3 regions of the Staphylococcus sp. GDH8C109P genome follow, and region 2 is predicted to be linked to each of the others. Evidence: predicted binding sites of a transcription regulator. Region 2 holds the regulator's gene; each other region holds the start of a gene.
What was found. The regulator LexA, encoded in region 2, represses DNA repair genes until DNA is damaged. The targets are predictions, from matches to a motif close to CGAACATATGTTCG.

Region 1: the regulator LexA is predicted to act here: its motif matches at 9,256-9,269, upstream of KA867_RS11575 (YolD-like family protein).
Region 3: the regulator LexA is predicted to act here: its motif matches at 1,458-1,471, upstream of KA867_RS13160 (YolD-like family protein).

Annotation. Positions count from the first base shown of each region.
Region 1 covers NZ_JAESMX010000022.1:52,205-63,615, forward strand. Annotated here, with positions in the region: gene KA867_RS11535 (nitric oxide synthase oxygenase) at 1-952, shown strand, start outside; gene KA867_RS11540 (prephenate dehydratase) at 992-1,801, shown strand; gene KA867_RS11545 (SLC13 family permease) at 1,911-3,464, opposite strand; gene KA867_RS11550 (glycosyl hydrolase family 28-related protein) at 3,596-4,678, opposite strand; gene KA867_RS11555 (cysteine hydrolase family protein) at 4,814-5,365, shown strand; gene KA867_RS11560 (manganese-dependent inorganic pyrophosphatase) at 5,421-6,347, shown strand; gene KA867_RS11565 (aldehyde dehydrogenase) at 6,499-7,878, shown strand; gene pglS (6-phosphogluconolactonase) at 7,940-8,977, opposite strand; gene KA867_RS11575 (YolD-like family protein) at 9,292-9,717, shown strand; gene KA867_RS11580 (hypothetical protein) at 9,904-10,074, opposite strand; gene KA867_RS11585 (C45 family autoproteolytic acyltransferase/hydrolase) at 10,506-11,411, shown strand, end outside.
Region 2 covers NZ_JAESMX010000013.1:61,116-72,526, forward strand. Annotated here, with positions in the region: gene KA867_RS05140 (Cof-type HAD-IIB family hydrolase) at 1-573, shown strand, start outside; gene KA867_RS05145 (hypothetical protein) at 1,169-1,483, opposite strand; gene KA867_RS05150 (amino acid permease) at 1,687-3,132, opposite strand; gene KA867_RS05155 (catalase) at 3,356-4,843, shown strand; gene KA867_RS05160 (hypothetical protein) at 5,181-5,429, opposite strand; gene rpmG (50S ribosomal protein L33) at 5,868-6,017, opposite strand; gene rpsN (30S ribosomal protein S14) at 6,242-6,511, shown strand; gene guaC (GMP reductase) at 6,703-7,680, shown strand; gene KA867_RS05180 (CAP domain-containing protein) at 7,701-8,717, shown strand; gene lexA (transcriptional repressor LexA) at 8,906-9,529, opposite strand; gene sosA (DNA damage-induced cell division inhibitor SosA) at 9,671-9,904, shown strand; gene KA867_RS05195 (DUF896 domain-containing protein) at 10,028-10,276, shown strand; gene tkt (transketolase) at 10,353-11,411, shown strand, end outside.
Region 3 covers NZ_JAESMX010000030.1:21-3,370, reverse strand. Annotated here, with positions in the region: gene KA867_RS13170 (hypothetical protein) at 145-765, shown strand; gene KA867_RS13165 (hypothetical protein) at 804-941, opposite strand; gene KA867_RS13160 (YolD-like family protein) at 1,010-1,420, opposite strand; partial or broken gene KA867_RS13155 (GNAT family N-acetyltransferase) at 1,848-2,027, shown strand; gene KA867_RS13150 (hypothetical protein) at 2,219-2,902, shown strand; partial or broken gene KA867_RS13145 (hypothetical protein) at 3,153-3,350, opposite strand, start outside.

The DNA.
Region 1 (11,411 bases), on a different contig from region 2:
GTATGAACATACGAATGAAGAACTTGAATATGGTGCTAAAATGGCATGGAGAAATTCAAATCGTTGTATAGGTCGCGTATTCTGGGATGCTTTAACTGTCAAAGATGCAAGGCATATTCAGTCGGAACACGAATTTATAAACGCAATAGAAAATCATATTCAATTTGCAACAAATGAGGGGAAAATCAAGCCATGTATCACTATTTTTGCCGCTCAAAACCCACCAAAAATATTTAATAATCAACTCATCAGATATGCCGGATATGAAGATATTGGTGACCCTGCTGAAATAAAAATCACTCAATTAGCAGAACATTTAGGGTGGACGAGCAATCATACTGATTTTGATATTTTACCTTTAATTTATAAAATCCCTGGGGAAGCATTAAAATTTCATAATTATCAACCTGAATTAATTAAGGAAGTACCCATTACGCATGATCGTTTTCCAAAATTAGCAAAGCTTGGATTAAAATGGTATGCCGTACCAATTATATCTAGCATGGACTTGAAAATTGGTGGAATTACATATCCAACCGCACCATTCAATGGTTGGTATATGGTAAATGAAATTGCTGTGCGTAATTTTACCGATTCATATCGCTATAATTTATTAGAAACCGTTGCAGAAGCTTTTGAATTTGATACACTAAAGAATAATTCTTTTAATAAAGATAGAACATTAGTTGAATTGAATTATGCAGTATATCAGTCATTTAAAAATGAGGGCGTGTCAATGGTTGATCATTTAACCGCGTCAAAACAATTTGAAAGATTTGAAAAAAACGAACGCAAGAATGGAAGAGAGGTAACTGGTAAATGGTCTTGGTTAGCACCCTCTTTATCTCCAACGCTAGTATCTAATTACCACCATGGATATAAAAATGAGATGAGAGAACCAAATTTCTTTTATAAAAAGCAGTCATCTGCTTCTGGGTGTCCTTTCCATTAATTTTTAAAATTAACACATATATATAAGGGGTAACGTCTAATGAAATTATATTATTTAGGTCCAAAAGGAACATTTTCATATTTAGCGGCAAAACAATATCAATCAGAGTCTGAATTTGACTATATATCTAAATCTAATTTGTATGAAGTAGTTACTGCTGTTTCAGAAGATGATCAAAGCATTGCTGTTGTGCCTATTGAAAATTCAATCGAAGGTACAATCAATATTGTTGCCGATGCCTTAACTCAGCAGAACATTTATGCTCAGGGAGAAATTCATTTAGATATACAATTTGCTTTATATGGCCCTGAAAATGCTACAGTAAATGATATCTCAAAAGTTTATTCAATAAGTCCAGCAATTAGTCAAACAAGTAAATATATACAACAGCATAACTTCACATACGATTATGTAGATAGCACGATACAAAGTTTAGAAAAGATAACTAACCAAGTTGGTGCAATTGCACCTTTAGGTAGCGGGGAAACTTATGGTTTTCAACCTATAGAACAAAACATTCAAGATTTCCCTCACAATGTTACACGTTTTTTAGTTGTAAGTAACCAGCCGCAACATTTGGACAATGCAAGCGATACAATGTTACTCATCACACCGCAATTTGATAAACCAGGTTTACTAGCAAGTATTTTAAATACCTTTGTGCTTTTTAACATCAACTTATCTTGGATTGAGTCCAGACCTTTAAAAACACAATTAGGCATGTATCACTTTTTCGTCCAAGCAGACACTGGGTTAACGGAAGAATTATCTAAAGTCATTAAAATTTTGAACACTTTAGATTTTCAAGTTACAGTTATCGGGTCTTTCAATAAGTTAAGTGACGATTAATTAATAAAGTAAAACTTACTGAAATTTCAACTCGAGAACTTATCATCTTATATACTTCAATAATAGAGCCTGAGGCATTTATATACCTCAGGCTCTATGACGTTTTTAGTTATTTTAATGGTAATGGTTGGGTAACATCTATTCCTAATACTGGTGGTACTAAGAAATAAACCACTAACACAATGACAATAATACTCAACATATTGACCCAAAATCCAACTGTTGCCATTTTTTTAATACTAATTTTTCCAGTACCAAATACAATAGCATTTGGCGGGGTACCAACCGGTAACATATAAGCACAATTGGCAGCCATAGCAGCCGGCACCATGAGTAGTAACGGATGTACATTAACTGCAACAGAAAGCGTAGCAAGAATAGGTAAAATCATAGTCGCAGTAGCTGTATTCGAAGTTATTTCTGTTAAAAATAGCACAAATATTGTAATGACAAGGACGATAATTAATGGACTGACACCTTCGATTAATTTTAATTGTTCCCCTAACCATGTGGCTAAACCGCTCTCTGAAATACCTTTAGCAAGTGCTAAACCTCCACCAAACAAAATGAGTACACCCCATGGCAAGTCCTTGGCAACATTCCAATCAATAATACGTGTATGTTGCGTTTTATTTTTAGCAGGTATTAAGAATAATAATACAGCTATAAACATTGCAATCGTACCGTCGGCAACTTCTGAGGTGAACGACCAATTTTTCAATAAGAATTCTCTACTAATCCATAATAAACTTGCCAATATAAAAATTGCTTGTACTACTTTTTCTTCATATTCCATCTTGCCTAGTTCATCTAATTTTTTTCTAATTAAATTTTGACCGCCTGGCAGTTCTTTCATATCATGATTAAATGCAACATAACGCAAATATAACCATACTAAAATCAATAGCACAATGACCGTTGGCACGCCAACAACCATCCATTTGGCAAAGCTGATTTCTTCACCAAATGCTGATTGATATTGACCTTTTAGAATAATAAGTGGTGGCGTTCCGATCAAAGTTCCTAAACCACCAATTGTTCCTGCATACCCGATAGCTAATACTAATGATTGTTCAAATTTATTGATGCTTGTAGCATTCATTTCTTCCCCTTTTAAATCATTTGCTTCTTTAATAATTGCTAAACCTATTGGTATCATAATCATCACAGCTGCAGTGTTCGAAACAAACATAGATAAAAACCCTGTCGCAATCATAAAACCTAATAAAATTTTTCCAGTACTTGTACCTAAAATACTGATAATTGTTAATGCTACACGTGTATGTAAATTCCATCTTTCCATAGCTATAGCTAGTATGAATCCACCTAAAAATAGGAAGATAATATCATTACCATACTGAGCAGATACTTCTTCTGGGCTAAGTACATGACCAATAGGCAATAAAATTAATGGTAATAAACTAGTTGCTGCAATTGGTATTGCTTCAGTAATCCACCAAATAGCTATCCAAATTGTAATTGCTAACACAAAAACACCTTTATAAGATAAATTTTCAGGTTGAAAAGTTAACAATGTCAAAATAAATAGTAGTGGCCCTAAAATTAATCCTGTCAGTTGTCCTGCATTATAAGATTTATTTTTTTCAGAAAAAAATGTTAAATAATGTGAACGCTTAAATTCCCCTTTGTTCATGTTATTCATAATGTTCCCCCCGGATTTAGTTGTTTTCTGAATTTTCTTACATCATTACTCTTTAAGATAATATAATTTCAATTAAATTACAATATGTTTTATATTGTGTTTTAATTCAGAACTACTAAAACAAAGAATCATTATTTTATGTTTATTTTTTTTATGTTAATATTTTTTTCATCTGATAGATACAAATTTTCTATATCTTTTAAATAAAGCCTCTGATGTTTATTATCAAAATAATTCTGTGCAATAAATATATTGTTGTGTTTTACGTTATGGTAACTTTGCACTCGAATTGCATCTTTAGACATATGACCAACAAAATGATTCTGATAAATATACAAATTACTTCCAGATTGTGTTGTTCTTACCTTACCTGTAAGATCTTGCGCATTTTTACCATCTTTCACTGCTAAAAACCGAATACCGCCTCCACAATTTTTGAATATATTATCGTGAATAAAAGTATCTTTTGATTTTAAAGGTGTCAGTGCATATTGGTTTATACCTTCAAACGTATTAAAACGAATGTGTATGTTTTCATAAAATTGATTGAATCTACTCGCGTGAGATCCTATTGCTCTATTCCACGCACCCATAGTAGGTGTTTTCGAATTTCCAAAATAACAATTTTCAATCACTACATTTTTAGTTATCGTACCATCCGTTGCACCGAATTTTGGAAAAGCACCTTTTACTTGTATATCAATTTGTACCGCTTCTGAAAACAATCTTTTCCCTTTGTCATCTTTAAATCCTAAAAATTGACATCCATTGATATATAGTCCATTGATGCCACATGCATCTATAGCGTGACCTCCAACAACATCTTTAAATGTTACGTCTAAAATTTGAATATTTTGAGCATGACCCATGCACATTGCCGTATTGTTATACGGATAATCATAACCATTCATATCCAGTGTGCCACCAGCAATACAGATTGCACCATTACCTTCGTATCCATAATAAGATTTCAACCATCTACCATTTTTTATTAAAGTATCCTTACCTACTCTTTTTAATACTGCATTATCATCCAATATCAAAGTAGTTGAGTCATATATTACCAATGGTCTACGAATATGATACTCCCCTTTAGGAATATAAATTGTTGTGTTTTTGTGGGTTCTAGCATATTTCAATGCTTTTTGAATCGCACGTGTATCTGCCCATTTATGCTTACCTTTTAATCCAAATTGCATTGCATTAATGATCATTAGCAACTCTTCCTCCTTACTTAATACTTTATAATAAACTAATATTTAATTTTTAAACGCTTTAAATGCACCTTTAATGATTTATGTACTTAGTATATAATAACTATAATCTTAATTTTGGGAGTGTTACATTAGATGAAAAATAGTGCACTTATTATTGTTGACTATTCAAATGATTTTGTTGCTGATAATGGCAAATTAACTTGTGGCCTTCCTGGTCAACAAATTGAAAATTATATTGTTGAAAGAATTGAAGTATATAACAAAAAACAGTCTAATATCTTTTTTCTTATGGACTTACATTATGAAGAAAATAGCTATCATCCAGAAAACAAACTTTTCCCACCGCATAATATAATAGACACCACTGGAAGAGAACTCTACGGTAAAGTGAATGATATTTATCAGAATATCTTATTTAATGATCATGTTCATTACTTAGATAAAACGCGTTATGATTCATTTTGTGGTACGCCTTTAGACATTATGTTACGCGAACGCAACATTACACATTTAGAAATCGTCGGCGTATGTACAGACATTTGCGTGCTTCACACTGCTATCACTGCCTACAATTTGGGATACACTATTTCAATTTCCCATAAGGGTGTTGCCTCATTTAATCCAACAGGACATCAGTGGGCATTAGATCATTTTAAAAATTCATTAGGTGCTGAAGTAGAATAACAATAGAAAATCATGATAAAATAAAATTAAATAAAAAATTAAGGAGAATTAAAACATGGCAAAAACTTATATTTTCGGTCATAAAAATCCCGATACGGATGCAATTTCATCAGCTATTATTATGGCAGACTTTGAACAACAAACAGGAAATACAGAAGCAACACCTTATCGTTTAGGCGAAGTAGGACCTGAGACTCAATATGCATTAGATCATTTTAATGTAGACACACCAGAATTACTTAGTGATGATTTAAATAATCAAAATGTTATTTTAGTTGACCATAATGAATTCCAACAAAGTGCTGATACGATTGACAAGTCATCAATTCAACATGTCGTTGATCATCATAGAATTTCAAACTTCGAAACTGCAGCACCATTGTATTATCGTGCAGAGCCAGTAGGTTGCACTGCAACAATTTTATACAAAATGTACAAAGAACGCGGATTTGAAATCAAACCTGAAATTGCTGGTTTAATGATTTCTGCTATCATTTCAGATAGTCTACTATTTAAATCACCAACTTGTACACAACAAGATATTGACGCTGCTGAAGCTTTAAAATCAATTGCAGACATTGACTTAGAATCCTATGGTCTAGAAATGTTAAAAGCAGGTGCATCTACAACAGATAAAACTGCATCTGAGCTGTTAAATATGGATGCAAAATCATTTAATATGGGTGACTATATTACACGTATTGGTCAAGTGAATACTGTAGATATTGATGAAGTATTCCAACGTCAAGAAGAGTTAGAAAAAGAAATGTTAGAAGTGAGTACAAACGAAAAATATGATTTATTTGTATTGCTTGTAACTGATATCATCAACAGTGACTCTAAGATTTTAGTCGTTGGTGCTGAAAAAGATAAAGTAGGCAATGCATTCAATGTTCAACTAGACAACAATACTGCATTTTTACCAGGTGTTGTATCTCGTAAAAAACAAGTTGTACCTCAAATTACAGAAGCTTTAAGTTAATTTCATACTTTATCAATATATAACGTTATAATAGTAAAAACTTAAATAGTTTACTATATAGAAAAACTGGAACATAATAATAATTATGTTCCAGTTTTTTATCCATCCTTTTAAACTATCTAAATCATCAATATGCTAGGAGGAATAATATTTGAATTCAATAGAACAATCTTTCCACAATAGTAAACAATATTTTAATACTCATGAAACCAAATCACTTAAATTCAGAAAAAAGCAACTCAAACAATTAAGTAAGAGTATTAAAAACTATGAAAATGAATTACTTGAAGCTTTTCAAGAAGATTTAGGTAAAAATAAAGTAGAAGCCTATGCAACTGAGATTGGCTTTACATTAAAAAATATTAAATCAGCTCGTAAAGAACTTAAAAATTGGGCGAAAACCAAACAAGTAAACACACCATTATTCATGTTCCCTACCAAAAGCTATATTATGAAAGAACCTTATGGCACAGTACTCATTATCGGACCTTTTAACTATCCATTCCAATTGTTAATAGAACCATTGATTGGTGCAATTGCTGCTGGGAACACTGTGATACTAAAGCCTTCTGAGTTCACACCTAATGTATCTGGTGTCATACAGCAAATCATTGCCGATGCATTTGATCCTGAATACGTTAATATCATTCAAGGAAATGCTGATACAACTCAAACTTTACTTCAATTTCCTTTTGATTATATTTTCTTCACAGGCAGTGAACAGGTTGGACGCGTTGTTTATAGCGCAGCAAGTAAAAATTTAACACCAGTAACTTTAGAGCTAGGTGGAAAGTCACCTGCAATCATTGATGAGAGTGCAAATATTAAAGTTGCAAGTGAACGTATTTGTTTTGGTAAATTTACAAATGCTGGACAAACTTGTGTTGCACCGGATTACTTACTTGTAAACCGTAAAGTTAAAGATGAACTCATCAGTGCATTAAAAAAGACAATCACTGAATTTTATGGCACAAATATTCAAGATAGTCCGGACTATGGGCGAATTGTAAACAAAAAGCATTATCATCGTTTAAACGAATTATTAAATATTCATCACCCTGAAATTACTTTTGGTGGTCAAACTGACATTGATGAAAATTTTGTTGCACCTACTATTTTAGAAGGTACTACTTTCGATTCAAAAATTATGGAAGATGAAATTTTTGGTCCAATTTTACCTATTATAGCTTATGATGATTTTGATGAAGCAATTGATTTAATACGTTCTAAACCTAAACCACTAAGCCTTTATTTATTTAGTGAAGATGAAAACAGCTCAGAGAGAATATTAAATGAATTATCATTTGGAGGCGGTGCAATCAATGATACCCTTATGCATTTAGCAAATCCTAACTTACCTTTTGGCGGTGTTGGTGCTTCCGGTATAGGAAAATATCATGGAAAATACTCATTTGATACTTTTAGTCATGATAAATCTTATATTTTCAAATCTACAAGGCTTGAATCAAGCCTATTGTTCCCTCCTTATAAAGGAAAATTTAAATATATTAAAGCATTTTTCAACAAATAGTATTTTGATATATTAAAGCCCGAAAACTATACTAGGTTTTCGGGCTTTTTATCATTTATTTTTATTTTAAGAACTGAACACAAACACCTTCTGGCGCATTTTGTGATTCATCGGATTTCTCTAATTTTCCAGTAACTTTATCTCGCTTAAATACAACTACTTCATAATCACCTTCTTGGTGAGCGCAAACTAAGAAATCATCTGATTCAGTAATATTAAAATCACGTGGAAATACTCCACCGCTCGCTACTATATCTACAAGTGAAATTGTTGATCCATTGTCTCCAACTTTAAATATAGCAATACTATCATGTCCTCTATTGCTGATATATAGGAATTTTTGATCATGAGATAATCTTACTGCAGCTAATTTTGTTGCACCCTCAAAATTTTCGGGTATTGTTGCATGGCGTTCAATTTCTGAGAACTCACCATTTTCATATGCCATAACACTTACAATATTTGATAATTCATGTACAACATAAGCAATTTTGCCATTTTCATGGAATGAAATATGTCGTGGTCCATCTCCAGGCTCAAAATCATATACAGCATATTCACTGTAGCCATTATCTCCAAATTCATACGTCACAATCTTATCAGTCCCTAAATCCATGGCTACCACATATTTTTCATCAGGCGTTATACCAAGGTAATGGACATGAGGTTGCTCTTGTCTTTCTAAAGGGCCTGTTGAATAATCATGTGTTAACTCTTGGATTAAACGAATAACTTCACCAGTAGTCGGATTCGCTTCATAAATACGAGCCAGTCCTGCACCATAAACTGCCTCAAAGATATATTTTCCATCTGGTGAAACTGAAACATAACATCCACTACCTTTTGTTGAAGCTAAACATTTATTAATAAGGCTAAGTTTGCTATCTTTTTCTATTTTAAAACTTGCGACACCACAGTCTTCACCTTCACGTGTGACAGCATATAAAAATGAATGATGCTGATTCACGTATGTTGATGCTTCTAATTCATAACCCGTTTCTAACTCGACAACCGTTCCTGTTTGTTCATCTAATTCAAAACGGTAAATGCCCTTCCCCTCTTTTTTCGTATATGAACCGATATATCCTACTGTAGTCATGTAAACCCCTCCATATTATGATACTTTCATTTTAATAAATATTAATACTAAATGACAATATAATGGTTTTAGCGTTCATACGCCGTTTATAAATAATCCTATTGAAACTTGTATGACATAAATATATTTTACTTTTATTAAACCGATTTATCTTAGTTAAACTTATCATTTTCTAGCTTTCATCTTAATCATTATCTATTTTCCTTTATAAGATAACTAAGCTTTCAGACATTGGAATCAATGTTTTATTAAATATTGAAAAATAACTTGCAATAATACGAACAAATGTTCTATTATTGAATTGAGGTGATTGGATGCTTTCAAGTAAATATAATAATAAAGAAACTGATTACAGAAAAATACCTAGAGAAAAATTAAATCCTAATATTCCACAGGGCCGTGGTATGGTTAAATGGGCACCTTTTGCAACGTTACCCGAACAATTTGAGGCAGTACAACAACATATCATTGATCAAAATAAAATTGACCGTCCTATTTTATCAGACGATCAATTAACTGAACTCAATATTCAACTACATCAAGCACTACATGCGGATACACCAGTGAGTATCGAATACTATAAGAATGGTTGGTTAGAATATATCACATTGGAAATTAAGAATATTGATATGCTTCATATGTATTTAGAAGGATATCCACTTGCTTCTTCAAACACAATAAAATTATCGCTTTTTGATATCACAAGCATAAATCTAAAGCACCAACCAAAGTCCTATTAAAAGTCAATTATTGGATACACTTAATTTACAATCTTTCGACTGCATAAGCCTCCGTAATATCTGCATTCTGCAGCACTCTCGTTTTAGGTTCGCAGTCTTTCGACTGCATAAGCCTCCGTAACATCTGCATTCTGAAGATGTACGGAGGCTAAAAAAATAGAACACTTAAAAGTGTTCTATCAGTAATTAATTATTAGATTCGATGTCTGAAACAATTTCTTTTGTTTTATTTTCGATATCTTCAAAGTCTTTTTTGAAAATATAAGCAAATACAACAGCACCTATTCCTGCTGCTAACGATACAGTAAGAATTGTACCGAATACAAATTTAAATAAACCTTTAATAAAATTCCACATTCTGTTTCACCTCAATAATTTATTAACATGTCTAATATTAATGATAGCATACTTAAAGACATCAATAAATATATACCCTTTTTCAAATAAATTATTCTTAGCATTCATAATATAAAATTACATTATAAATATACTAAATAACTATTATATACTAATATAGTCTGAAAAGAATTGGAATATTAATAACCATTTGAAGTAAACATGATACTACTATAAAATAATTATTAGATACTAATTACCCCACCAAGTTGACAGAGCATCTCTTAATTGTCCATAGTAATTTAACATAATCATCACCTCATTCAACTAAATTAAGCTTTAGTTTTAAAAGTTAATTTTATGATAACTTCCACAGAACAGTAATACAATTAACATGACGTTACAATGAGATAACATTATTGTAAGGTTACACTTAACATAGGAGTTTTTTTATGCAAAAAGTACAATCAGATATTTTAACGCATCGAGGATCACATTTTGATTTAGGCATCAAAACTGCTCAATGGATGCAACAAACGCCAATGCTAAAAAACAGAGAAAAAGAATGGAAAAAGCGTATGCCTAGATTTGATATAAATATTAAAGAAACATATAATATTTTCCAAATATACGCACCACAAATTTGGGAAGAAATAAAAGGTATGCAAGAGGTCTTAAACCTTCCTACAAAACAAATGATTCTAAACTTCGGACATTATCGTTTTACACCTTTAAGAAATAGTGGTTGCACTGTATTTTTAGGAAATGATTATATGGTACGCAACTACGATTATCATCCTGCCACTTATGATGGTCGATATTTATTATTTCAACCAAATGATGGTGGTTTAGCACAGATTGGCCCAACCTCACGCGTAACTGGAAGAATGGACGGAATGAACGAAGCTGGCCTTTCTATGGGCTACAATTTCATGCATCGTAAACATCCTGGTGATGGTTTTGTATGTTACATGATTGGTAGAATTATTTTGCAGTACTGTAAAACTGTACCAGAAGCAATTCAATTGTTAAAAGAAATCCCACATAGAAGTTCGTTTAGTTACATTGTTATGGATAAAAACCTAGAACATGCGATCATTGAAGTTACACCTCGTTCGATTAATGTGCGTTATGATCAAACTTGTACGAATCACTTTGAATTATTAACACATGAAAATAGAAATTATACAGCAGAATCAAAAGCGCGTTTAGAACGGCTTATTAAGCATAAACCAACGCACTTAAATAAAACAGAGGCCTTCAAGCTGTTTAATCATCCACAATATAAAATTTACAGTAAATTATTTAAAAGTTGGTCAGGAACGATACATACAAGTATGTATGAACCACAAAGTTTA
Region 2 (11,411 bases):
TCTGATGAAAAAGTGGAAGTGAGTCGCACTGTGTCGAAGTCTGATTTTGATAGTATTGTAGACTTTTGTAGGGATCAAAAATTATTTGTTTTGACTTACCAAGATGGTTATATCGTATATGAAGGTGAACATGAATATATGAATATTGAATCAGAACTCACAGGCTTGCCAATGAAACAAGTGGATGATTTAAAAGCATATATTCAAGAGGACGTACCTAAAGTTATGGGGATTGATTATGTCCCAAATATTACAAGTATAAGAAGTGATTTAGACGGTCATTTTAATGAAAATATTGACGTTACTACAAGTAAACCGTTTTTCTTAGAATTTATGGCACAAGGTGTATCCAAAGGAAATGCTATCACTGAATTGTGTCAAAAATTAGATATAAAATTATCTCAAGTTATTGGTTTCGGTGATAGTTCAAATGATATATCGATGTTAAAAGTAGTTGGTAAAGCTGTTGCTATGGGCAATGCAAATGATGATGTCAAAGCTGTTGCTGATGAAGTTACTTTAACAAATGATAATGATGGCATCCCACATACACTAAAAGCTTTACTTAACTAACATATTTATTACTTAACTTTTATTTTTAAAATATTGGTCATGCAAATGATTGATAGTTTGATTCGAAATGCTCACATATAAGAAGTTAGGACATAAATCCCTATTCTCAAAATAAGAGGACAAATCATTAACAATGGATTTGTCCTCTTTATATTTAAAATCTTCCGATTTTTACCGTGCATGTTTGCCTGGGGTATGGCTCGAGCCTGTAGTCTCTCTCTCATACTACCCCCAGGCATCAGCACGGTACAAAGTCGTTATCAAGTATGTATTTTAGTATGAAAATAAGCGCATTATATATACTAAATAAAAATATTAAATTAAACGAAAGCGAAATAGTACATGATATTATTTTTTAAGAACGCAAATGATTATAAGAAATGTGGACAACTTAAATTAATATACCATTTATAAGTAATGCTAAATCATCAATATGCAGTATCTGACTAAGCTGATACATTAGAAATTTTTAACTAAAATATTCTGTTTGCATAGAATTAGTAGAAAAAATGCAACTGCAGTAAAAATTACAACTAAAAGCAAAGAAAATGGCAATTTCTATATAAAAATTAGAAATTGCCATTTTTGTAGGTTATTATTTAGCAGTATGAGTCCACTCATTTTTACCTCTATGTCTTTTAACATGAGCATAAACATTATCTGCAGCATAGTTTAAATTAGTATAAACTGTAATTGAAAACGCTGACTGATTTTCTTCAAATTCTTCTTCTGAAAATAATTCTTTAAGATGGCTAAAAAGACTTTCCATTTGTGAGTGATCTAAACTTGGATACTCTCTTAATGTGCGTTTGATTAATTGATCATGTCTTTCTTCAAGTGATTGTACAACAATAACGAAACGCTCGTCAGTTTCTAAAATATCGTCAAATAGGTTTGTTTGTCCAATCATAATTTCCACCTCTAAGTCATTAAATTATTAACTTCATTATACCTTAGTTTTAGGTATCTGAAAATATGATATGCTTTTAATTATTATAAATTCTCATGATTAAGGTTTATTTTTGAACAAGTAGGTAATAAATAAATGTAAGGTTTGTAATATTAAAAAAAGCACTGTAAAAGTATTTTAAAATACTTTTACAGTGCAATTCATTAATTATAATCATGTTCTTTTAAATCAATGTCTTCGAGTTTAACAATTTTAGTTTGTCGTATTAATTTATGAACAAAGTAAATGATAGCTAAAATAATCATCGGCGATAGGTTTCTAATTAAAACGCTCATGTCACCAGCTAAAATCGCACCAATTGAATTACCTATGAATAAGAATAATAATGCAATGATGACTATGATTGGCCCTAAAGGATAGAAGGGAGCTTTATAAGGTAGTACCTCATCAGGGTTCAATTTTTGCTTTTTAATCGCTGAACGCAGCCTGATTTGCGCTACGATACTAGAAGCCCAAACAACGATGACTAAAGAACCAATAATATTTAATAGTGAAAAGACGATATCTGATTTAAACTGAGCAATTATAATTATAAATAAAACAATGATAAAAGTTACGAACAATGATACCAAAGGTAACTTTGTAGTTTTATTTAATTTACCCAAAAATTTAGGTGCTTGTTTATCTTCTGCCATTGAGAAAAGCATTCTACTTGTAGTATAAATACCTGAATTCGCAGCAGATAATAATGAAGTTAAAATAACAGCATTAATAACCGAAGCGGCAAAGGCAATACCTACACGATCAAATACGATTGTAAAAGGACTCTGTGATACAGATTCACTTTTGTTTAATAACAATGGGTCAGTGTAAGGAATAATAGCTGAAATAACAGCAATTGATAAAACATAGAACAATAATATTCTCCAAAACACTTGTTTAATTGCTTTTGGCATTGAATGACTTGGATTTGAAGATTCTCCTGCTGTTACGGCCACCACTTCGGTACCGCCGACAGAGAATCCAGCCACAAGCAAAACACCCAAGAAGCCGGAGATGCCTCCTACAAAAGGAGCTTCTCCTGTTACGTAGTTGCCTAAACCATACGTCTTTCCACCTAAGATTCCTATAATCGTCAATACACCAATTACGATGAAAATAATTATTGTTGCAACTTTGATAAGTGATAACCAAAATTCTGTTTCACCGAAAGCTTTTACAGAGAAAATATTAAGTAAGAAAAGTATGGCAAGGAAGATAATACTCCAAGTAACTGGACTGAAAAATTGGAAGAAATCCCAATAATAAATTACACTTGAAGAGATAATAATATCAACGCTGGTAACTAGTAGCCAAATTGCCCAATATAGCCATCCCATGGTGAAACCTAGGGAACTATCAACAAAACGGGTTGAATAAGAACTAAAAGAACCTGAAACCGGATAAAAGGTGGCAAGTTCACCGATTGAAGACATTAAGAAATATAACATCACGCCAATAATCAAGTAAGCTAATATTGCACCACCTGGTCCTGCTTGTGATATTACACTTCCAGTAGCTACAAACAAGCCTGTGCCAATTGCACCACCAATTGCTATCATAGAAATGTGTCTAGAATTAAGACCACGGTTCATATTGTTTTGTGCCATAATACAGTCTCCTATAGTCTATTGAATTTTAAATATATTCTCCATTTTAATGGTTTTGTGATTTAAGAGCAATGCTTTTTATGACTTTAAAGCCATAAAATATTCAAATATTTTGAAAATTGTTATTTTATAGATGTATTGTGAGTTGCTTTTACAAATATTATAGATTAAAATAAATACTAGGTAATAATTATTATTAATAAGAAAAAGCGGGGGAAATATTATGAGTAACAAGAAAAAGTTGACGAGCCTATTTGGCGCACCAATTTCAGATAGAGAAAATAGTATGACAGCAGGCCCTAGAGGACCACTATTAATGCAAGATTGGTACTTTTTAGAGCAAATGGCTCATTTTGATAGAGAAGTTATTCCAGAAAGACGTATGCATGCAAAAGGTTCAGGTGCATTTGGTACATTTACAGTTACAAATGATATTACGCAATATACTTCAGCAAGCATTTTTTCTGAAGTAGGTAAACAAACAGAAATGTTTGCACGTTTTTCAACAGTAGCAGGTGAAAGAGGTGCAGCTGATGCTGAACGTGATATTCGTGGATTTGCATTGAAATTTTATACAGATGAAGGGAACTGGGATTTAGTAGGAAATAATACACCAGTGTTCTTCTTTAGAGATCCGAAATTATTTGCAAGTTTAAACCACGCAGTGAAACGTGATCCAAGAACAAATATGAGAAGTGCACAAAACAACTGGGATTTCTGGACATCTTTACCTGAAGCATTGCACCAAGTAACAATTTTAATGTCAGACCGTGGTATTCCTAAGGGCTTTAGAAACATGCACGGATTTGGCTCTCATACTTATTCTATGTACAATGATAAAGGTGAACGTGTTTGGGTAAAATTCCACCACAGAACGCAACAAGGTATTGAAAATTTACAACCTGATGAAGCAGCTAGCGTAATTGCTGAAGACAGAGAATCATCACAACGTGATTTATTTGAAGCAATTGAAAATAAAGACTATCCAAAATGGAAAATGTATATCCAAGTTATGACGGAAGAACAAGCGCGTAACCATAAAGATAATCCGTTTGATTTAACAAAAGTTTGGTATAAAGGAGACTACCCACTAATAGAAGTTGGAGAATTCGAATTAAATCGTAATCCAGACAACTATTTCCAAGATGTTGAACAAGCTGCTTTCGCACCTACAAATATTGTACCTGGTATAGATTTCTCTCCAGACAGAATGCTACAAGGTAGACTATTCTCATATGGTGATGCACAACGTTATAGATTAGGTGTGAATCATTGGCAAATCCCAGTTAATCAACCTAAAGGTGTAGGTATGGAAAATATTTGTCCATTCAGTCGCGATGGCCAAATGAGAATTATTGATAATAATCAAGGTGGCAGTACTCATTATTATCCAAATAGTGATGGTTCATTTGAAGATCAACCTGAATTTAAAAAACCTGGTCTAAAAATTGAAGGTGAAGCATATGAATATGATTTAAGAAAAGATGATGATAACTACTTCGAACAACCAGGTCGCTTATTCAGATTACAATCAAAAGAACAACAAGAACGTATTTTTGAAAATACAGCTAATGAAATGCAAGGTACTACTTTAGAAGTACAACATCGTCATATTCGTCACTGTTATAAAGCGGATAGCGAATATGGTAAAGGTGTTGCAAAAGCACTAGGCATCGACATTAATGATGTAGATTTAGAAATTGCCGATTAATAAAATATACCTTATTATACACACGCATATTTACGCTTTAACGTTGTAAGGAATTATATAAAATAATTAATTTATGACAATAAATTGATATATATGTAGTACGTGTATGATTTTAAGCGGATGATTTTTACGATATAAAGTAAAAATCATCCGTTTTTATAATTGTTTATACTAAGTCAATGTAATAAGTATTGCTTTGGTTTTATTAATTTTCCACATATAAAAAACTACAAAGTCAGAGTCTTTGTAGGTTGTCAAAGGTTGTTAACTATCACTCTCATCATATGATGAGAGTGAGTGATGAACAGTCATTTATTTCTCAATCGCTCAAAAATAATTATCGAGTTTTGATACCTAAGAAATTTTGTGAATAGAAATGCATTTTACCACAATTATTACATAATAAAGTTATCGTAGGTGTTGGGTCATTGCCTAAAGAAGCAGTTAACAATGGTAGGAAATAATGTCCGTTTAATATTTCAATATTTGGATGTCCACAGTTACATATACTTTTATCTTTTGTTTTCTCCGTTATTGAATCTATAATGTGCTTTTTTTGCTCCTTTGTAATATGACGATTTTCCATATGAAACGCCTCCACAAATTTAATATACTCTATCTATTATAAGGCTTAACAACCTTTATTAGTAGTCTCTAAACCTATTTAAAAGTGTTAATTAAGTACTTTATTGTTAAATAACTATTAATTTTGATTAATAAATTATAATTTGAAATAAATTATAGTATTTTTGTGCATGTAAAGATTTTAAATCACAATTCATCTCCAATGTTTCAATTAACATTAAAATATTAAAATAGGCTACAAAATTCTCATGATCAAAATAATAAACTTATCATTTTCTTACAAATATGATATATGTTCGGCGTTTTTTACCATTTAAAATATAAAAAACGTCAATTCTATAGTAAAGAGATAGAATTGACGTTAATACTAAGTCTAAGATGTTTATATCCCAGACAATTAGTTTGAATGTCGTATTAAAAAGATAATGAAAGCACAGAATTATTTTGTTTCACGATGTAAAGTGTATTTATTTAATCGTGGACAGAATTTTTTAAGTTCAATTCGTTCTGGGTTATTACGCTTGTTTTTAGTGCTAATATAATTACGATCACCACACTCAGTACAAGCTAATGTTATATTTACGCGCAAAGTTAACACCTCTTTCTTAACAGGAATCATTACGTTTTAAAATAATATCATATTCTTTCATTAATTTCAATAAGAGTGATCTTTGAAAAATCAGTAGTTAATGAATGTTAAATTTCTAATCATTATGTGAATGTCAGTAATTTAAATATTTTAGTTTGATAAATAAGAAGAATGTGTTATTATACAAAACGTAATAATTACGATTTGTAAAAGGAGAGAACATTATGGCAAAAAAATCTAAAATTGCTAAGGAACAAAAAAGAGAACGTTTAGTAGCACAATATTATGAATTAAGAAAAACGTTAAAAGAAAATGGTGATTATGAAGCATTAAGAAAATTACCAAGAGATGCTTCACCAACAAGACTGACACGTAGATGTAAAGTAACGGGGCGTCCAAGAGGTGTGCTGAGAAAGTTTGAAATGTCACGTATTGCGTTTAGAGAACATGCACATAAAGGACAAATTCCTGGCGTGAAAAAATCAAGTTGGTAATTTAGGACTTTAGTTCATTTACATTTAGGGAAAAAGCATGTATATTAACTATTGGTAAAGATAAATAAAATGTCATTGTTCGGAAATAACTATCATATGTTTAAGCATTTCTATTTAGAGTTATGAATTTTATTTGAAAATCTTACCTTTAAATACTATTTTATTAATAAATGTTAGGGGTTTATCTAATTATGAAGATATTTGATTACGAAGATATACAGCTTATTCCAAATAAATGTATTGTTAATAGCCGTTCAGAATGTGATACTACTGTAAAATTTGGTCCAAAATCATTTAAATTACCAGTGGTACCTGCAAACATGCAAACAGTAATGAATGAAACATTAGCAGAATGGTTCGCTGAAAATGATTACTTCTATATCATGCATAGATTCGATGAAGAAGCACGTATACCATTTGTAAAGAAAATGCATGATAAAGGGTTATTTGCTTCAATTTCAGTTGGTATTAAAGACCGTGAATTTGATTTTGTAGAAAAATTAGCACAGGATAATGTGATTCCTGAGTATATTACAATTGATATTGCACACGGGCATTCTGATGCCGTTATTAATATGATCAAACATATTAAAAACCACATTCCTGAAGCATTTGTTATTGCAGGTAATGTTGGAACGCCAGAAGGTGTTCGTGAATTGGAAAATGCTGGTGCAGATGCAACTAAAGTTGGTATTGGACCAGGTCGCGTTTGTATTACAAAAATTAAGACAGGATTTGGCACAGGTGGTTGGCAATTAGCTGCGTTGAACCATTGTAGTAAAGCTGCAAGAAAACCGATAATAGCTGATGGAGGTATCAGAACGCACGGTGATATTGCTAAATCAATTCGATTTGGTGCATCAATGGTTATGGTAGGCTCTTTATTTGCAGCACATGAAGAATCTCCTGGTGAAACTGTTGAATTAGATGGAAAAATGTATAAAGAATATTTTGGTAGTGCGTCTGAGTTCCAAAAAGGTGAACACAAAAACGTTGAAGGTAAAAAAATGTTTGTTGAACATAAAGGTTTATTGAAAGATACATTAAATGAAATGCAACAAGATTTACAAAGTTCTATTTCATATGCGGGTGGCGATGATTTAAATTCATTGACTAAAGTAGATTATGTTATAGTAAGAAACTCCATTTTTAATGGAGACAGAGACTAATAAACTAGTAGGTGTAAAAAATTAAACGATTTTTATTATATGTAATTGTACTTCTTTGTATCGTTTTAATTGTTCCAATCAAAGAATTTACACCTTTAGAAAATTTGCAACAACAATTTAAAGCAAAAGTAGATAGTTGGACATCATCCGAACAGTCACAAACTCAAAATGCTTTGAAAGTACCTGATGAGCAAGAATTTGCTTTGAATAATATTCAAATGAATATGTCGAAGGCTGAAGTTGAAAGAAAACTAGGTAAAGCAAAACGCGTTACTTCAAATGAATTTGGTACACAATGGTATGCGTATTATTCGGAGAATTATAGAAGCTTTATTATGGTAAGTTATATTAAAGGTAAAGTGAACGGACTATACAGTAATCAAAATGTTATTTCTTCAAAATCTAAAATTAAATATAGTACTCCTAAAGATATAGTTAGAGAACGATTAGGTGATCCGATAACTACAAAACGTAAAGGTCATTTGAGTATAGACGTTCGCGATAATGAATTTGATAATTTTAAAAAAGACAATATTTACACGACAGCTTTTTATGATAAGCATAATGACAACAATCTCACTGCGCTATTATTAGTAAGTGAAAAAATGGAGAATCGACTTCAAAATCAATATGCAACGCCTTCGCGTAATTTAGCAAAAAGTTTTGAACTCCAAAATTTTGATTTGGTCAATGCTGAAAGAGTACAACATGGGTTAAATACATTAGATTATTCTGAATCTATCTCTGATACAGCACGCAAACACAGTAATGATATGGCAGAGAATAATTATTTTGACCATAATAATCAATCTGGGGATTCACCATTTGATAGATTAGAACAAGATGGACATGATTTTAATACAGCTGGCGAGAATTTAGCTTATGGTCAACCAAGTAGCATTTATGCTCACCAAGGATTAATGAACTCTTTAGGTCATAGAAAAAATATTCTTAAAAAAGAATTTAATACTTTAGGTGTCGGCGTTGACTTTAATGAACATAAACAACCTTATTGGACTGAAAATTATACGGGATAGTGTTTATGCATTGTTGAAAAGGGTATCTATATTCTGTGAGGATGAGGTATTATGACAACAAATAAAAAAGATCAAACAGAAGATATACTAGAAAAAGGGAAAGATGTCTTAGAAAAAAATGACAATAAATAAGAGGCTACGCTATAAGCGTAGCCTCTTATTTATTGAGAGTGTCTTTATCTATAAAATTAAATTTCTCTAAATAGGCCGACAACTTTACCTAAAACAGCAACTTGATCTAAATAGATTGGCGACATTGTACTATTTTCCGGCTGTAAACGGTATCGCGTTTTTTCTTTGTAAAAACGCTTGACTGTAGCTTCATTGTCCTCAGTCATTGCTACAATAATATCACCATTTTCAGCAATAGTTTGGCTTCTTACGATAACTTTATCTCCATCTAATATTCCCGCTTCAATCATGCTATCACCAACAACATTTAAGATGAAAATATCGCTGTTATGCGTTGAGGTGAAATGTTCGGGTAACGGAAAATACTCTTCAACATTTTCAACAGCAGTAATAGGTATACCTGCTGTTACTTTTCCAATGACTGGCACGTGAATTGTAGATTCCATATTCACGGTTTCACCTAATTGTTCGGTAACAATTTCAATTGCACGTGGTTTAGTTGGATCTCTTTTTATATAACCTTTTTCTTCTAGTCTAGATAGATGTCCATGCACAGTTGAGCTAGATGCTAAACCAACAGCTTCACCAATTTCTCGAACACTTGGCGGATAACCCTTTGAATGAACAGTCTGTTTAATATACTCAAAAATCTCATTTTGTCGCTTAGTTAATTCTCTCATAATAGGCACTCCCTACGTTAATTTGTTTTTATTATAGCATGTATTATTAATGTTTACAAACGTTTGTTCGTTTTTGTGTTGACAGAGAACAGATGTTCTGATAAAGTTTAAGTACAAACAAACGTTCTAGGAGTGACTTATATGTTTAAACTATCTATATATCAAATTAAACCTTATATTACAGTATTGCTAGTTACAATGATTTTAAGTACTGTATTTATATTAAGTGCTTATTATAATACAAAATCAGAACAAACGTACGAAATGACAGATCATCAAATCACAAATATTTCTACAAAAGACGAACAGTACCAAATGAATTCAGATGAAAAAAGCGAACGGACGCTCAATCAATTTTTAGCAAAAGCCAAATAAAATATTAAGCCAACTGTATTGTGAAAGTGAATTTATTTAGTAGAATGGTAAAGTAAGCGTAACTATTTAGTTTCGCTTATTTTTTTGTTATATTTTCTATATTATGAATTACGGAGGTTTATTATGGCGAAAAATGATGCCGTAGATATTAAGCGTATAAATGAGTTAGCAAAAAAGAAAAAAGAACAAGGATTGACTGAATCTGAATCAAAAGAACAATCGAAATTAAGAAAAGCATATTTAGATTCCTTCCGACAAAGCTTTAAAAAACAAATTGAAAGTACAAGAGTTATTGATCCTGAGGGCAATGATGTAACGCCTGAAAAGGTGAAAAAAATATTAGATTCTAAAGATAAAAAAGATAATAACTAAATCAATTTTTTGTTAAATAATTACTAAATAAGGTATAATAGTAATGAAACTTGCTATAAGAAAGGAAGTCATTTAGATGAATAAAGAAAAAGATCAATTAGCAATAGATACGATAAGAGCCTTAAGTATCGATGCTGTTGAACAAGCAAACTCAGGTCACCCTGGATTACCAATGGGCGCAGCTCCAATGGCATATACATTATGGACACGCCACTTAAATTTCAACCCCCAATCAAAAGATTTCTTCGATAGAGATCGTTTTGTATTATCTGCAGGCCATGGTTCTGCATTGTTATACAGTTTATTACACGTTTCAGGTAGCTTAGAATTGGATGAATTAAAACAATTTAGACAATGGGGTTCAAAAACTCCAGGTCATCCAGAGTTTAGACATACAGATGGTGTTGAAGTAACAACTGGACCATTAGGACAAGGTTTTGCTATGTCTGTAGGTATGGCAATGGCTGAAAAACATCTCGCTGGTAAGTTTAATAAAGAAGATGCTAATGTAATAGATCATCATACTTACGTGATAGCATCTGATGGAGATTTAATGGAAGGTATTTCACATGAAGCAGCATCATTAGCTGGTCATACACAATTAGATAAACTTATTGTATTATATGACTCAAATGACATTTCTTTAGATGGAGATTTAAACAAAGCATTTTCTGAAGATGTTAAAACGCGTTTTGAATCATATGGTTGGAAACACATTTTAGTTAAAGATGGTAATGATATAGATGCTATTGATAATGCTATTAACGAAGCTAAAACTGCAGATGTACCAACAATCATTGAAGTGAAAACAATCATTGGTTATGGCGCGCCTAACAAACAAGCTTCTCATGGCGTACACGGTGCTCCATTAGGTGAAGAAGAAAGAAAATTAGCTTTAGAAAACTATGGTTTGGATCCTGAAAAACGCTTTAACGTACCGGATGAAGTATATGAAATTTTCCAACAAACAATGTTAAAACGTGCTAATGAAAAAGAAGAAAACTGGAATAAACTTGTTGAAACATACAGTAAAAAATATCCAGAATTAGCTGAAGAATTCAAATTAGCTATCAGTGGTAAATTACCAACGAACTACTCAAACGAATTACCAGAATTTGAAGCTGGCCATAGTGGT
Region 3 (3,350 bases), on a different contig from region 2:
ATATTTAATTAATTTAATATAAGGGGTGGTCATAACGAAGCCAAATACAATATTTAAAATAGACATTTTGCACGAAACTGAGAATCCACAATAGTTATTCGGTATCATCAAGGGAAGTAAGAATATTAAAAGGGGAAATTAAAAATGAGAATAGAAGATATTGAATTAAAAAAATTAAAAAGAGAAGAAGAATATTTAGATGAAATATTAAGTAAAGAATTCAACAAAAAGTCTAAAGGCATGGATCAAGTTGAAAAAGAAAAATTAATAAATGATATGAAAGATTTTACTGATAAATTTATTGATGAATATTATGTTAGCGAAAAAGATGCTATGGAATATGATTTGTTAGAAGGTATAAAAAAGGAAATCAAAGATTTAGAACTAACAAATCGTGTAACTAAAGCAACCATTAATCATTATTTTTTAAAAAATAATGACCCAAATAATACTATTGAAATAGATAATATCGTTAGAGGTAAAGTGGCAGCTAAAACAGCAGGTAAGACTGGTGCGAAATTCGGAAAGTTTTTGGGACGAAAAGTAAAAGAAGGTGCAGTAAACCTTTATAATAATAAAGACGAAATATTTGAAAAAGCTGTAAGTTCTGTCCAAGATAAGAAAAATAAAACTGAAGCTGAATATGATAGGTACAAAAGAAGATACTCTAATTATTCTGCTGATGAATTAAAAGAGATTATATTAGATGAAAGCAACAGTACTATAAAAAGAAGGGCTGCAAAAGATGCATATGACGAATTATAAATAATAGAGAGTCTTTAAGACTCTCTATTTCCCTAATATTAACTATTATTTACTTCTTTTTGACAAGATTTACAAATGCCATTTCTTTTGTCACTTTTAGTTCTATTCTCATAAAACTGATTCAACCTTTTTTCTTCCCCACATCTTGAACAAACTTTAGTTAATGCTGCTGGCATAATATCCCCTCCTTATTTAGTAATTGTATTATACATTATTGCATAGGAAAGCGCTATAATAATTTGAATTATATTATTTCTACAATACAATCCATATTCATTCTAATCTTCTCCTTATCTTTAATAATTTCTAATTTATTCTTTTCACTATCAAACTTCTTTATCTCACATTCAATCGTTTTGTAATATCCATTTTCCCAATACTTAATCGTGGCTGGTGGATCATAAAATAATTTCTGCGTTAACACATCATTCAAATCACGTAAGGCCAATTCATCTAAGATAGGCTTATCTGTCTTACTTTGGTCTTCGATAAAACCGTTAATCGTTTCATATTGTTGTGGCATTGTTGCAAATGGTGCCCACTTAATCATCTTGCGACCTTCTGGAATGTTACTGTTTAAATACTTTTTAGGTATTTTGCGATAGTCAGTTTCATATTTATAAGGTTCTGGCATATCAGGGTTAATGATTTTCATTTCAAACACCTCACGTATAATTAGTAATTTCATTATACGAACAAGTGTTCTGTTTTGTAAAGGGATAATGTCATATTGCATTAGCAGGTGATGACGTCTCATTTCTGTCTTTTATGGTACAATTTGAGGTATTAAACTTCTAAAATGGGATTAATTTATGCAATATATAAATGCAGTAGAACAAGATTTAATTTAAAAAGTGAATTTATTTAAAGATGACTTTTTAGGTAAAAATAGAGAAAGTAAAGACGAAATTTTAGACGATAATTATAGGCAAGCACTGGTAGATATTTAAAAACAAGAAGGAAATAATTTTATAGTAGTTGAAAAAGAGGATGATATTGTAGCCTGATGTCAATTAATAATTATCCCAAGTCTATCTAGAGGTGGCATTAAAAGAGCCCAAATATAATCTGTTAGAGTTAAATATAATTTAAGAGGTCAAGGTATTGGTAAAGAGATCATAAGAGAAGTAATTCATATGGTCAAAATTGAAGGATGTGTATTGATTCAACTAACAACAGATAAACAAAGAATAGAAAAACATAAGTTTTATGAAAAATTAGGATTTGAATCGTCTCACTATGGTTATAAATATTATCTATGATAATTCATCAGTTAAATTACAGATCACATAATAAGTGCTGAACTATCCTTCTCTCATTGTGATTTGAAAGCCTCGAAATACTTTTATGTGGGTAGTTATAGGCTAACTTGTCTAGAAATCGCTTTGAGTGAAGTCAAGTATATACATTATTCCGCTGAATATTGTATTATTAAGATAAAAAGGTGAAGAAAATGCATGAAGAAAACTTAAGAATAACCATCGTGCTAATTGTTGTGAGTATGATTGCAATACTATCATTTGGTTTAGTCATAGGGCAGTTGGTAGATAAAGAATACATATATGAAACTTTGGAAATTATAATATTATTTATAGGATTATTTGCCACATTTGGTGGTGCTTATTTAGGTGCTAAAATAGCAGGTGATAAAGCTTTAGAAATATCAAATGAAGATAAAGCTGGTAAAATAGAACATATAAAAAAGAAATATATTCTTTATTTATCAAATTTTAAAGATATAGTTGTGAGATTAAGACCAGATTATACATTCTATCACGAGGCAGTTCACTCTAAGCCAGTCTTTATTATTGATGATATTAAAGAATTGTTTGAAAGTCATGATAATGACTTGATAAAATTAAAAGAAAATTTAAATGATTTATTTTTTGATAGTGATTTATATTATTTTGAAAAGAAATATGAAGATATGTACCAATCTCTATTAGATTTTCACAAAACAATAAATGTGTTAGTTGCATATAATGATATTTACAAAGAGGTTGGTTTTAAGCAAGAAGGTTTTGATGAAGAGTCACTTAACAGATTAAATACTTCATTTGATATAATGAAAAATATTGAAAAAAATCACAAAATTATTTTACAGTTTACACCTTTTATTAATAATCGAAAAGTATAAATTAAAAGTCGTTACCCCAAATAATACCGATTTTCTCAATTTATACATTTCAAGCACAATCACTAATGCAATCAAAACGTTGTTATATCAATACTTATAGCATATTTTAAATATTTTAATTATCGTTTTAATGAACTCCCGCCGTCTCCATATCAAAAGGCTTAGCCATTGTGGCTAAGCCTTTTTTGTATTTAAGTTGATATTTATTTCAAATCTCAATGTTGCACGTAATTGATATCGTTTATTTTAATCATAATTCGAGTTCCATCATGATTCCTTCGTTTGTTTTTATAAATCCATTTTTTGTATAAAAATTTGCTGCTAGTCCTCCACCTGTAATCAGAAAAATTTTATATATTCCACTAAGTTTGAGTGAATTAGAGACAGAATTTATTAATTTTTTAGGTTCTGTTGCAAAGTTGAATTTATAGTATAATTTTAACAAAAA